Fodinicola acaciae: one gene and its partner. Each later gene encodes a partner of the first gene's protein in a complex. Links are inferred from orthologs where the notes say so. Each region holds a gene or a part of one and is shown on either strand. Other genes may lie near its edges.

Region 1 (2,759 bases):
CGGGGCCGGCTGGCTGGCGTAGCGGTCGACGTACTCCTGGCCGGACAGCTGCCGGATGGCGTCGACCACCTCGTCGGTGACCGCGCGTACGACGTGTCGGTTGTTGGGCATGTCGGCGTATTTCTTGAAGTCCAGCGGCTCGCCGAACCGGATCGTCACCCGTACCGGCCTGATCCGCAGCGGCTTGTCGCGGTCGGGCTGCACCTTGTTGGTGTCGATGACGCACGCCGGGATGACCGGCGCGCCGGTCTGCAGCGCCAGGTGCGCGACGCCGGTCCGTCCTTTGTAGAGCCGGCCGTCCGGCGACCGGGTGCCTTCCGGATAGATGCCGAAAAGTTCGCCGGATTTCAGTACGTCCAGGCCGGCGTTGAGCGCTGCCACCGCGGCGCGTCCGCCGGCGCGATCGACGCCGATCGCGCCGACACCGGTGAAAAATCCGGCCATCGCGCGGCCTTTGAGGCCGGTGCCGGTGAAGTATTCCATCTTGGCCAGGAAGTGGATCGGCCGCGGCGCGACCAGCGGCAGGAAGAACGAGTCGAGGAAGGCCAGGTGGTTGCTGGCGATGATGGCGGCCCCGGAGGTGGGGATGTTCTCCCGGCCCTCGACGCGCGGCCGGAACGCGGCGTGCATCGAGACACCCAGGCTGTAGCGAAGCGCCGGGAACACGAGATCGGTGGCGCGCAGCGGATCCTCCCAGGACAGGTTGCGGCGGCAGTACGACCGTACCGCCAAGTAAGGTCCGCGTGTCGGCGGAAGTGACGAAAGTGGCGGTCTGCTCACCCGCGGTTCGTACGCGCTGCGCTACCGTCGTAGGGATGTCCAGCAGCACGCCTCCCGCCGAGCTCGCCGAAGAACCGGTGAGCTCTGCCGAGGCGCCGGGTTTCCAGGTGCATCTGGAGAACTTCACCGGCCCCTTCGACCTGCTGCTGCAGCTGATCGGCAAGCACCAGCTCGACGTCACCGAGGTGGCGCTGTCGAAGGTGACCGACGAGTTCATCGCGCACATCCGCGCGCTCGGCGAGGCCTGGCAGCTGGAGGAGGCCACCGAGTTCCTGGTGATCGCGGCGACGCTGCTCGACCTGAAGGCCGCGCGGCTGCTGCCGGCCGCCGACGTTGAGGACGAGGAGGATCTCGCGCTGCTGGAGGCGCGCGACCTGCTTTTCGCGCGGCTGCTGCAATACAAGGCCTACAAGGAGGTCGCCGCGCACTTCGCTCAGCTCGAGGCGGCGGCGCAGAAGCGGTGGGGCCGGGCCGTACGGCTGGAGCCGCGGTTCGCCGAGATGATGCCGGAGGTGCTGCTGGCGATCGGCGCCGACCAGCTGGCGCTGCTGGCCGCGAAGGCGCTGAGCCCCAAGCCACGGCCGACGGTGTCGACCGAGCACATCCACGCCGTGCGCGTGAGCGTACGAGAGCACGCCGCCATCGTGTCCGACCGGCTGCGCCGGCACGGCAACTCCACCTTCCGCGCGCTGTGTGCCGACTGCGAGACCACGCTGGAGGTCATCGCGCGGTTCCTCGCGCTGTTGGAGCTCTATCGCGAAGGCGCGGTGGCGTTCGAGCAGGTGCAGGCGCTCGGCGAGCTCAACGTACGGTGGACCGCCGGCGACGGCGACGTGGACGTACAGGTTGACGAGTACGCCGGCACGCCCGCCGAGGAGAAACCGCAGGACAGCACGTCCGAACCGGAGGAACAGCACACGTGAGTCAGCCTGCCGACCACCACCCTTCCGAGGGCGACGCCGCGCCGGACACGGCGGAGAGCGCCGAGGTCGAAAACGCGACGGAGGAAGGCGAGGAGTCAGCCGAGGAGGTCATGGTCTCGGCGCCGGGCCTGCCGCTCAAGCCGGCGCTGGAGGCCGTGCTGCTGGTCGTCGACGAGCCGGTCACCGAGCTGACCCTGGCGCAGATCGTCGAACATCCGACCGAGGAGGTCGCCACCGCGCTGGCCGAGCTGGCGGCCGAATACACCGACGAGGGCCGCGGCTTCGACCTGCGCCGCGCCGCCGGCGGCTGGCGGCTCTACACGCGCGAGGAGTTCGCGCCGTACGTGGAGCGCTTCGTCTCCGACGGCCAGCAGGCCAGGCTCACGCAGGCGTCGCTGGAGACGCTGGCGGTGGTCGCGTACAAGCAGCCGGTGACCCGGTCCAAGATCTCGGCCATCCGCGGTGTCGGCGTCGACAGCGTCATGCGTACGCTGGTGGCGCGCGGGTTGGTCGAGGAGAACGGTGAGGAGCCGGAGACCGGTGCTCACCTGTACGTCACCACCCCGCTCTTCCTGGAAAAACTGGGCCTGAACAGTCTGGCCGAGCTGCCGCCGCTGGCGCCGCTGCTGCCGGACATGGCCGATCTCGACGAGGTGTTGGGTGCCGACTCCGCAACTGCCTGATGAGGGTGAACGCCTGCAGAAGGTGCTCGCCGGCGCCGGTGTCGGCTCACGCCGCGCCTGCGAGGAGCTGATCGCCGACGGCCGGGTGAAGGTCGACGGCAAGGTCGTCAGCCGGCTCGGTACGCGCGTCGACCCGCGTACGGCCGTCATCCACGTCGACGGCAAGCGGGTGATGCTCGACGACAAGGTCGTCCACCTCGCGCTCAACAAGCCGCGCGGCGTGCTCTCCACCATGTCCGACGAGCAGAGCAAATTTGGTAGGGCACGGCCTACCGTGTACGACTACGTCGCCGAGCGCTCCGAGCGGCTGTTCCACGTCGGCCGCCTGGACGTCGACAGCGAGGGCCTGCTGCTGATGATGAACGACGGCGAG
Region 2 (6,278 bases), on another replicon or contig:
GTCTGCGCCCGCAACCAGCTGGCGCTGCAACGAGGAGTCATGATGGCGAAGGCCCTGCTCGGCCACGTCGGTACGGCGCCAGACCGGCGTCTCACCGATGAGGTACATCGGCTGCGCGCTCGGGTACGTGCGTTGGAGTTCGAGGTCGCTCGGCTGCGCGCCGACAACGACCGGCTGCACGCGGCGGTAGCCGTATCCGAGGACGCGATCCGACTGGAAGAACCAGCCCTGACCTAACTTTCGCCTCCAAGGCGGCCTGTGCGACAGGCCCTTTCCCCCGCCGGTGCACCTCCACTCACACGGCGTCGGCCTTCTCATCCCCCGTCCACCCGGTCATCGCGAAAAGTGTCCGGGTTAAACGGCTGAGTCGACTGCGACATCCGGAGATGGTGTGCACCTCAAGAGCCTTACCCTGAAGGGGTTCAAGTCCTTCGCGTCGGCGACGCACCTGAAGTTCGAGCCCGGCATCAACTGTGTCGTCGGGCCGAACGGCTCGGGGAAGTCCAACGTGGTGGACGCGCTCGCCTGGGTGATGGGGGAGCAGGGCGCCAAGTCGTTGCGCGGCGGCAAGATGGAGGACGTCATCTTCGCCGGCACGGCCGGCCGGGCGCCGCTCGGCCGCGCCGAGGTCACGTTGACGATCGACAACGCCGACGGCGCGCTGCCGATCGAGTACGTCGAGGTCTCGATCACCCGCCGGATGTTTCGCTCCGGCGAGAGCGAGTACGAGATCAACGGCAACAAGTGCCGGCTGCTGGACGTGCAGGAGCTGCTGTCCGACTCCGGCATCGGCCGCGAGATGCACGTCATCATCGGCCAGGGAAAGCTCGACTCGGTCCTGCAGGCCAAGCCGGAGGACCGCCGCGGCTTCATCGAAGAGGCCGCCGGCGTGCTCAAACACCGCAAGCGCAAGGAAAAAGCGGTCCGCAAGCTGGAGGCGATGAGCGCCAACCTGACCAGGTTGACCGACCTCACCGCCGAGCTGCGCCGCCAGCTCAAGCCACTCGGCAAGCAGGCCGAGGTGGCCCGCCGCGCCGCCACCGTGCAGGCCGACCTGCGCGACGCGCGGCTGCGACTGCTCGCCGACGACTTCATCAGCCTGCGTACGACGCTGGAGAAGGAGGTCGCCGACGAGGCGGCCATCCGGGAGCGGCGGACGTACGTGGAGAGCGAGCTCGGCGAGGCGCGGCAGCGCGAAGGCGAGCTGGACAAGGTGGTCGCCGACCTCGCGCCGGCGCTCGCTCGCGCGCAGGAGACCTGGTACAAGCTGTCGTCGCTGGCCGAGCGGTTCCGGGGCACCGCGCAGCTGGCCGACGAGCGCGTACGGTTTCTGTCCAGCGAGCCGGAGGAGACGCGCAGCGGCCGCGACCCGGAGCAGCTGGAACGCGAGGCCGCCGCCGTACGCGAGGAAGAAGCCGAGCTCACCGCACTGCAGGAGACCGAGAGCGAGCGTCTTGAGGACGCCATCGAGGCGCGCCGCGAGTTCGAGAGCCGGTTGCAGCAGGCGGAGAAAGCGCTGGTCGCGGCCGTACGGTCGGTGGCAGATCGGCGTGAGGGGCTGGCCAAGCTGACCGGCCAGGTCAACGCGGCGCGCAGCCGTACGTCCGCCAAGGCGGACGAGATCGAGCGGCTGTCGGCCACCATCGCGCAGGCGGTCGATCGCGCGCAGCAGGCGCAGAGCGAGTTCGACACGCTGCAGGCGCAGATCGAGGGCCTCAACGAGGGCGAGCTGGGCCTGGACGAGCGGCACGAGGCCGCCAGCGAGGAATACCAGACCGCCAAGGCACGTGTCGACGAGCTGAAAGACGCGTTGCGTGCGGCGGAAAAGTCGGCCAGCGAGTGGAAGGCGCGCGAGGAGGCGCTGGCGCTCGGCCTGCGCCGTAAGGACGGTGCCGCCGCGCTGCTGGCCGCCGGCGAGCGCGCGCCGGGACTGCTCGGCAGTGTCGCCGCGTTGCTGACCGTCGAGCCCGGCGCCGAGGCAGCGCTGGCCGCCGCGCTCGGTCCGATCGCCGACGCGGTCGCCGCGGCCACCGCCGACGACGCCATCACGGCTCTGAAGCTGCTGCGCGAGGAGGACGCCGGCCAGGCCGGCATCCTGATCGGCAGCTCCGGTCCGCCGGTCGACCGCAACAGCTGGCCGCCGCTGCCGGCCGGTGCGCGCTGGGCGGTCGACGCGATCCGCGCTCCTGAGCATCTGCAGCGTGCGCTCGTACGCGCGTTGGATCGCGTGGCGCTCGTGCCGGACCTGGCGGCGGCTCGCTCGCTGGTCGCGTATCACCCGGCCGTACGCGCCGTGACGGCAGAAGGCGACCAGCTCGGTGTCGACTGGGCCGCCGGCGGTTCGGCGTCCGCGCCGAGCCTGATCGAGGTGCAGGCGGCGGTCGACGAGGCCGAGCACCACCGCAAGGAATACGAGGAGCAGGCCAGCCGGCTGGCCGCCGAGCTGGAGGCGGCGACCGCCGCGTCGGCGGCGGCGAAGGAGCAGGTCGAGACCACCCTGCAGGCTCTGCACGAGTCCGACGCGCGGCTCAACGCGGTCACCGAGCAGCTGGCGCAGCTCGGCGCGGCGGCGCGGTCGGCGACCGGTGAGGCCGAGCGGCTGACGGCGGCTCGCCGCAAGGCCGAGGAGGCCCGCGACCAGGACCTGGAGGCGCTGAACGCGCTGGAGGAGCGGCTGTTCGCGGCCGAGGACACGCCGGTCGACGACGAGCCGTCGACCGACGAGCGGGACGAGCTGAGCGCCGAGGTCGTGCTGGCGCGCCAGCGTGAGATGGACGCGCGGCTGGCGGTGCGTACGGCCGAGGAACGCGTGCGTGCGCTGCACGGTCGCGCCGACTCGCTGGAACGAGCCGCCGCCGCTGAGCGCGCCGCGCGCGAACGTGCCGAGCGCGCGCGTGCCGCTCGTATCCGTGGCGCGCAGATCGCCAAGGCCGTGTCGGTCGCCGCGCGAAAGGCCGCCGAGAAGGTGGCGATGTCGCTGGAGATCGCCTCCGCCGAACGCGACGCCGCCAACGACCGGCGAGCAGCCGTCGACGGTGAGCTGGTCAACCTGCGCGCGCGTACGCGTGAGCTGGCCTCGGAGCTGGACAAACTGACCGACGCCGTACACAAGGACGAGATGGCGCGCGCCGAACAGCGCATGCGCATCGACGCGCTCGAGACCAAGGCCGCCGAGGACCACGGCATCGAGATCGAGACGCTGCTGGAGGAATACGGCCCCGAGCAGCTCGTACCACCATCGGCCGCCGAGCTCGCCAAGGCCGAGGCCGACGGCAAGGAGCCGCCGGAGCCGAAGCCGTACGACCGCGCCGTACAGGAGAAACGCGCCGCCAAGGCCGAGCGCGACCTGCAGCTGCTCGGCAAGGTCAACCCGCTGGCGCTGGAGGAGTTCGCCGCGCTGGAGGAGCGTCACACGTTCCTGTCGACACAGCTGGAGGACCTGAAGAAGACCCGCAAGGACCTGCAGACCGTCATCAAGGACGTGGACGAGCGGATCCTGGAGGTCTTCACCGAGGCGTACAACGACGTGGCGGCCGAGTTCGAGGTCGTCTTCCGTACGCTCTTCCCCGGCGGCGAGGGGCGGCTGATCCTCACCGATCCTGACGACATGCTGCTCACCGGCATCGAGGTCGAGGCGCGGCCGCCGGGCAAGAAGGTCAAGCGGCTGTCCCTGCTGTCCGGCGGCGAGCGTTCGCTGACCGCGGTGGCCCTGCTGGTCGCGATCTTCCGCGCGCGGCCTTCGCCGTTCTACGTGCTGGACGAGGTCGAGGCGGCTTTGGACGACACGAACCTCGGTCGGCTGTTGACACTGATCGAGCAACTGCGTGACACGTCGCAGCTGCTGATCATCACGCACCAAAAGCGGACGATGGAGATCGCTGACGCGCTCTACGGCGTATCGATGCGCGGCGACGGCATCACGCAGGTCATCAGCCAGCGCATCCGCGAGCCGGAGCCTGTTTCGTAGGTTTGGTCGCATGGCCACCATGCGTGCGCTGGATGTACGCATGGTGGCCATGCGGTTGTTGCGGTGGAGGGTGGTTGGGTTTTCTGTTTGGTGCGTTGGGGTTTTGGTAGTAGGGCCTCCTTACGTGCGTCTGACGCACGCATGGGGGCCTTGCGAACATTGAGTGGCGGCCCGGGCGGTGACTGGTGTGGCTGGCAATACGGGTGAGGCGGGCTCGGCCGGGTGTCGCATAGTGGACCGTGCCGTCACCTGCCGAGACGGGGAGGGACAATAGGGGCTATGGCGGTTGTCGCGGCTGTGTGCTTCGTGTGGTTTGGGCTGGTGGTGGGGATCTCGTTCGTCGAGGCGCCGCTGAAGTTTCGTGCGCCTGGCGTGACGACGGCGATCGGGCTTGGCATCGGGCGGGTGGTTTTTCGTGCGCTCAATGCGATCGAGCTGGTCCTCGGGCTGGTCCTGCTGGCCGCCGCGTTCGCGGCCACCCGGCTGGTCGGTGGGATCGTCGCGATCGATGTTGTTTTGCTGGTGCAGCTGATCGCCATACGGCCAGGCCTCAACCGCCGGTCGGATCGCGTGCTGGCCGGCGAGGACCTGCCGCGGTCACGACTGCATTTTGCCTACATCGCCTTGGAAATCCCGAAGATCATCGGGCTGCTCGCGGTCGGGGTGCTGGCTCTGGCCGGTTAGCGGCGGGCGCGGCGAGGCTTGGCTGGCGGCAGGTTGTTGTGCCATGACAACGGTACGGCGGCCGCCGGTTTCAGCGCGGCGCGGGTGCCGGCGTACGACTTGTTCAGCGTAATCCGGGAAGCACGCCGGTCGATCTCCAAAACCGCAAGCATGTTGCCAAAGTATGGACCGGCCAGCTTGTGCCAGGTCAGCCGCGGCCGCAGAATCCGTGCGCCAAGAGTGAAAAGCCGGGTCAGTCGCGCGGCCCAGCGGGACCAGCCGGCGGTGAAGCCGACGCGCATGAATCCTGGTACGTCGTTGTGCACCGGCGAGCAGGTCAGCTGATAGACCTTCGAAGAAACACCGGCGATGTCGGCCTCGGCCACGTACGCGTGATGAACATCGCCTGACAGCACACAAATTGTCGCCGGCGGTGGGCCGTAGTCGCCGCGGCCGACGGCGCGTACGAGGTCGAGGAAAGCCTCGAAAGACTCGCGCATCGCGGCCCAGTGTTCCATGTCGGCCAACTGTCGCAGCTTTTCACCGCGGGCGGCCCACGATGGTCCCCAGACGCCGGCGACCATCGCCTCGTTGGTGGCCTCGATGTCGTGAATCGCCTGCGGCATCAACCAGGGCAGCGACGAGCCGATCAGCAGGTGGTCGTAGTCGCCGGCCAGTTGTTCCTTGATCCAGGCCCATTCTGGCGGACTCACCATCGAGCGGTGTCCGTCGGTCAGTACGCGTCCACACCTCGTGTCGATCACCAACACGCGCGTACGGCCGAAATCACGGCGATAACTCCACTGATAGCCGGGTCCGCCGTCGGCCTCGGCGTCGGCGCGCTCGGCGAAACCTTCCAGCAGGTCCCAGGCATCTGCGCCGTCGGCGCTGATTTTCTGCGCCTCGGCCCAGGTCGGCTCGGCGGCCAGCTGCGCCGGCGACAGGTTTCCCAGGTGTTGATAGAGAAAATACGACGCGAGCCCGCCGGTGATCCGGCCGTGCCACCAGTCGGTCGCGGCCATCTTTCGGCGCCAGGACTCGGAAGTGTTCCAGTCGTCGCGTACGTCGTGGTCGTCGAAGATCATCATGCTCGGCACCGTCGACAGCAGCCAACGTACGTCCGGGTCACCCCACGACTCCAGGTAAAGCCGCGTGTATTCCTCGAAATCGGCCACCTCGCCATAAGGCGGCCGCTCGATGTCGCGCCGCGTCGCGATGAAGGCCTTGGTGTCCGGCGAGGTCTCGTCGGCGTAGACCTGGTCGCCGAGCAGCATCAGCACGTCCGGCCAGGTCTTCGTGCCGGCGGCGAGATCCCGCGCGTACGTGTCCAGCGCGTCCGGATCGTGCGGGCTCTGCTCGCCGAAGGCCATCGGCGTCGCGTGCCGGCAGGAGCCGAAGGCGAACCGCAGCTTCTGCTCCGGCAGTGGCGTGCGGATCACGCTGGCCGGATAGGGCGACTCGGCCAGTGGCCAGGCGAGGTCGCCGTCCAGCCGCACCTCGTACGCGGTCCGCGAACCGGGCGTGAGATCCGCCACCGACACCAGCGCGAAATGATGGCCGCCGACCGTCACCGTACGCGCACGATGCGAGAGAATGTCCACCTCGCACGGCTCGTCGGTTTCCACCCAAATGGTCGCTTCCGTGCTGG

The links. The genes of interacting proteins can lie anywhere in the genome.
Region 2: the proteins of GNX95_RS01335 (region 1) and smc are in contact, whole or in part, in a crystal structure (PDB 3ZGX), measured with the Bacillus subtilis proteins. The link is inferred for Fodinicola acaciae from one-to-one orthologs.

The regions. Positions count from the first base shown.
Region 1 is NZ_WOTN01000001.1:276,455-279,213, forward strand. It holds GNX95_RS01335 (segregation and condensation protein A), read left to right. Parts: upstream 1-815; coding sequence 816-1,703; downstream 1,704-2,759. Other genes in the region: GNX95_RS01330 (lysophospholipid acyltransferase family protein), read right to left, coding at 1-630; scpB (SMC-Scp complex subunit ScpB), read left to right, coding at 1,700-2,386; GNX95_RS01345 (pseudouridine synthase), read left to right, coding at 2,364-2,759. UniProt on the Bacillus subtilis protein: Participates in chromosomal partition during cell division. May act via the formation of a condensin-like complex containing Smc and ScpB that pull DNA away from mid-cell into both cell halves.
Region 2 is NZ_WOTN01000003.1:160,710-166,987, reverse strand. Bases 1-4,167 are described here. They hold smc (chromosome segregation protein SMC), read left to right. Parts: upstream 1-391; coding sequence 392-3,967; downstream 3,968-4,167. Other genes in these bases: GNX95_RS27130 (hypothetical protein), read left to right, coding at 40-237. In the rest of the region: GNX95_RS27120 (hypothetical protein), read left to right, coding at 4,247-4,651; GNX95_RS27115 (alkaline phosphatase D family protein), read right to left, coding at 4,648-6,278. UniProt on the Bacillus subtilis protein: Required for chromosome condensation and partitioning.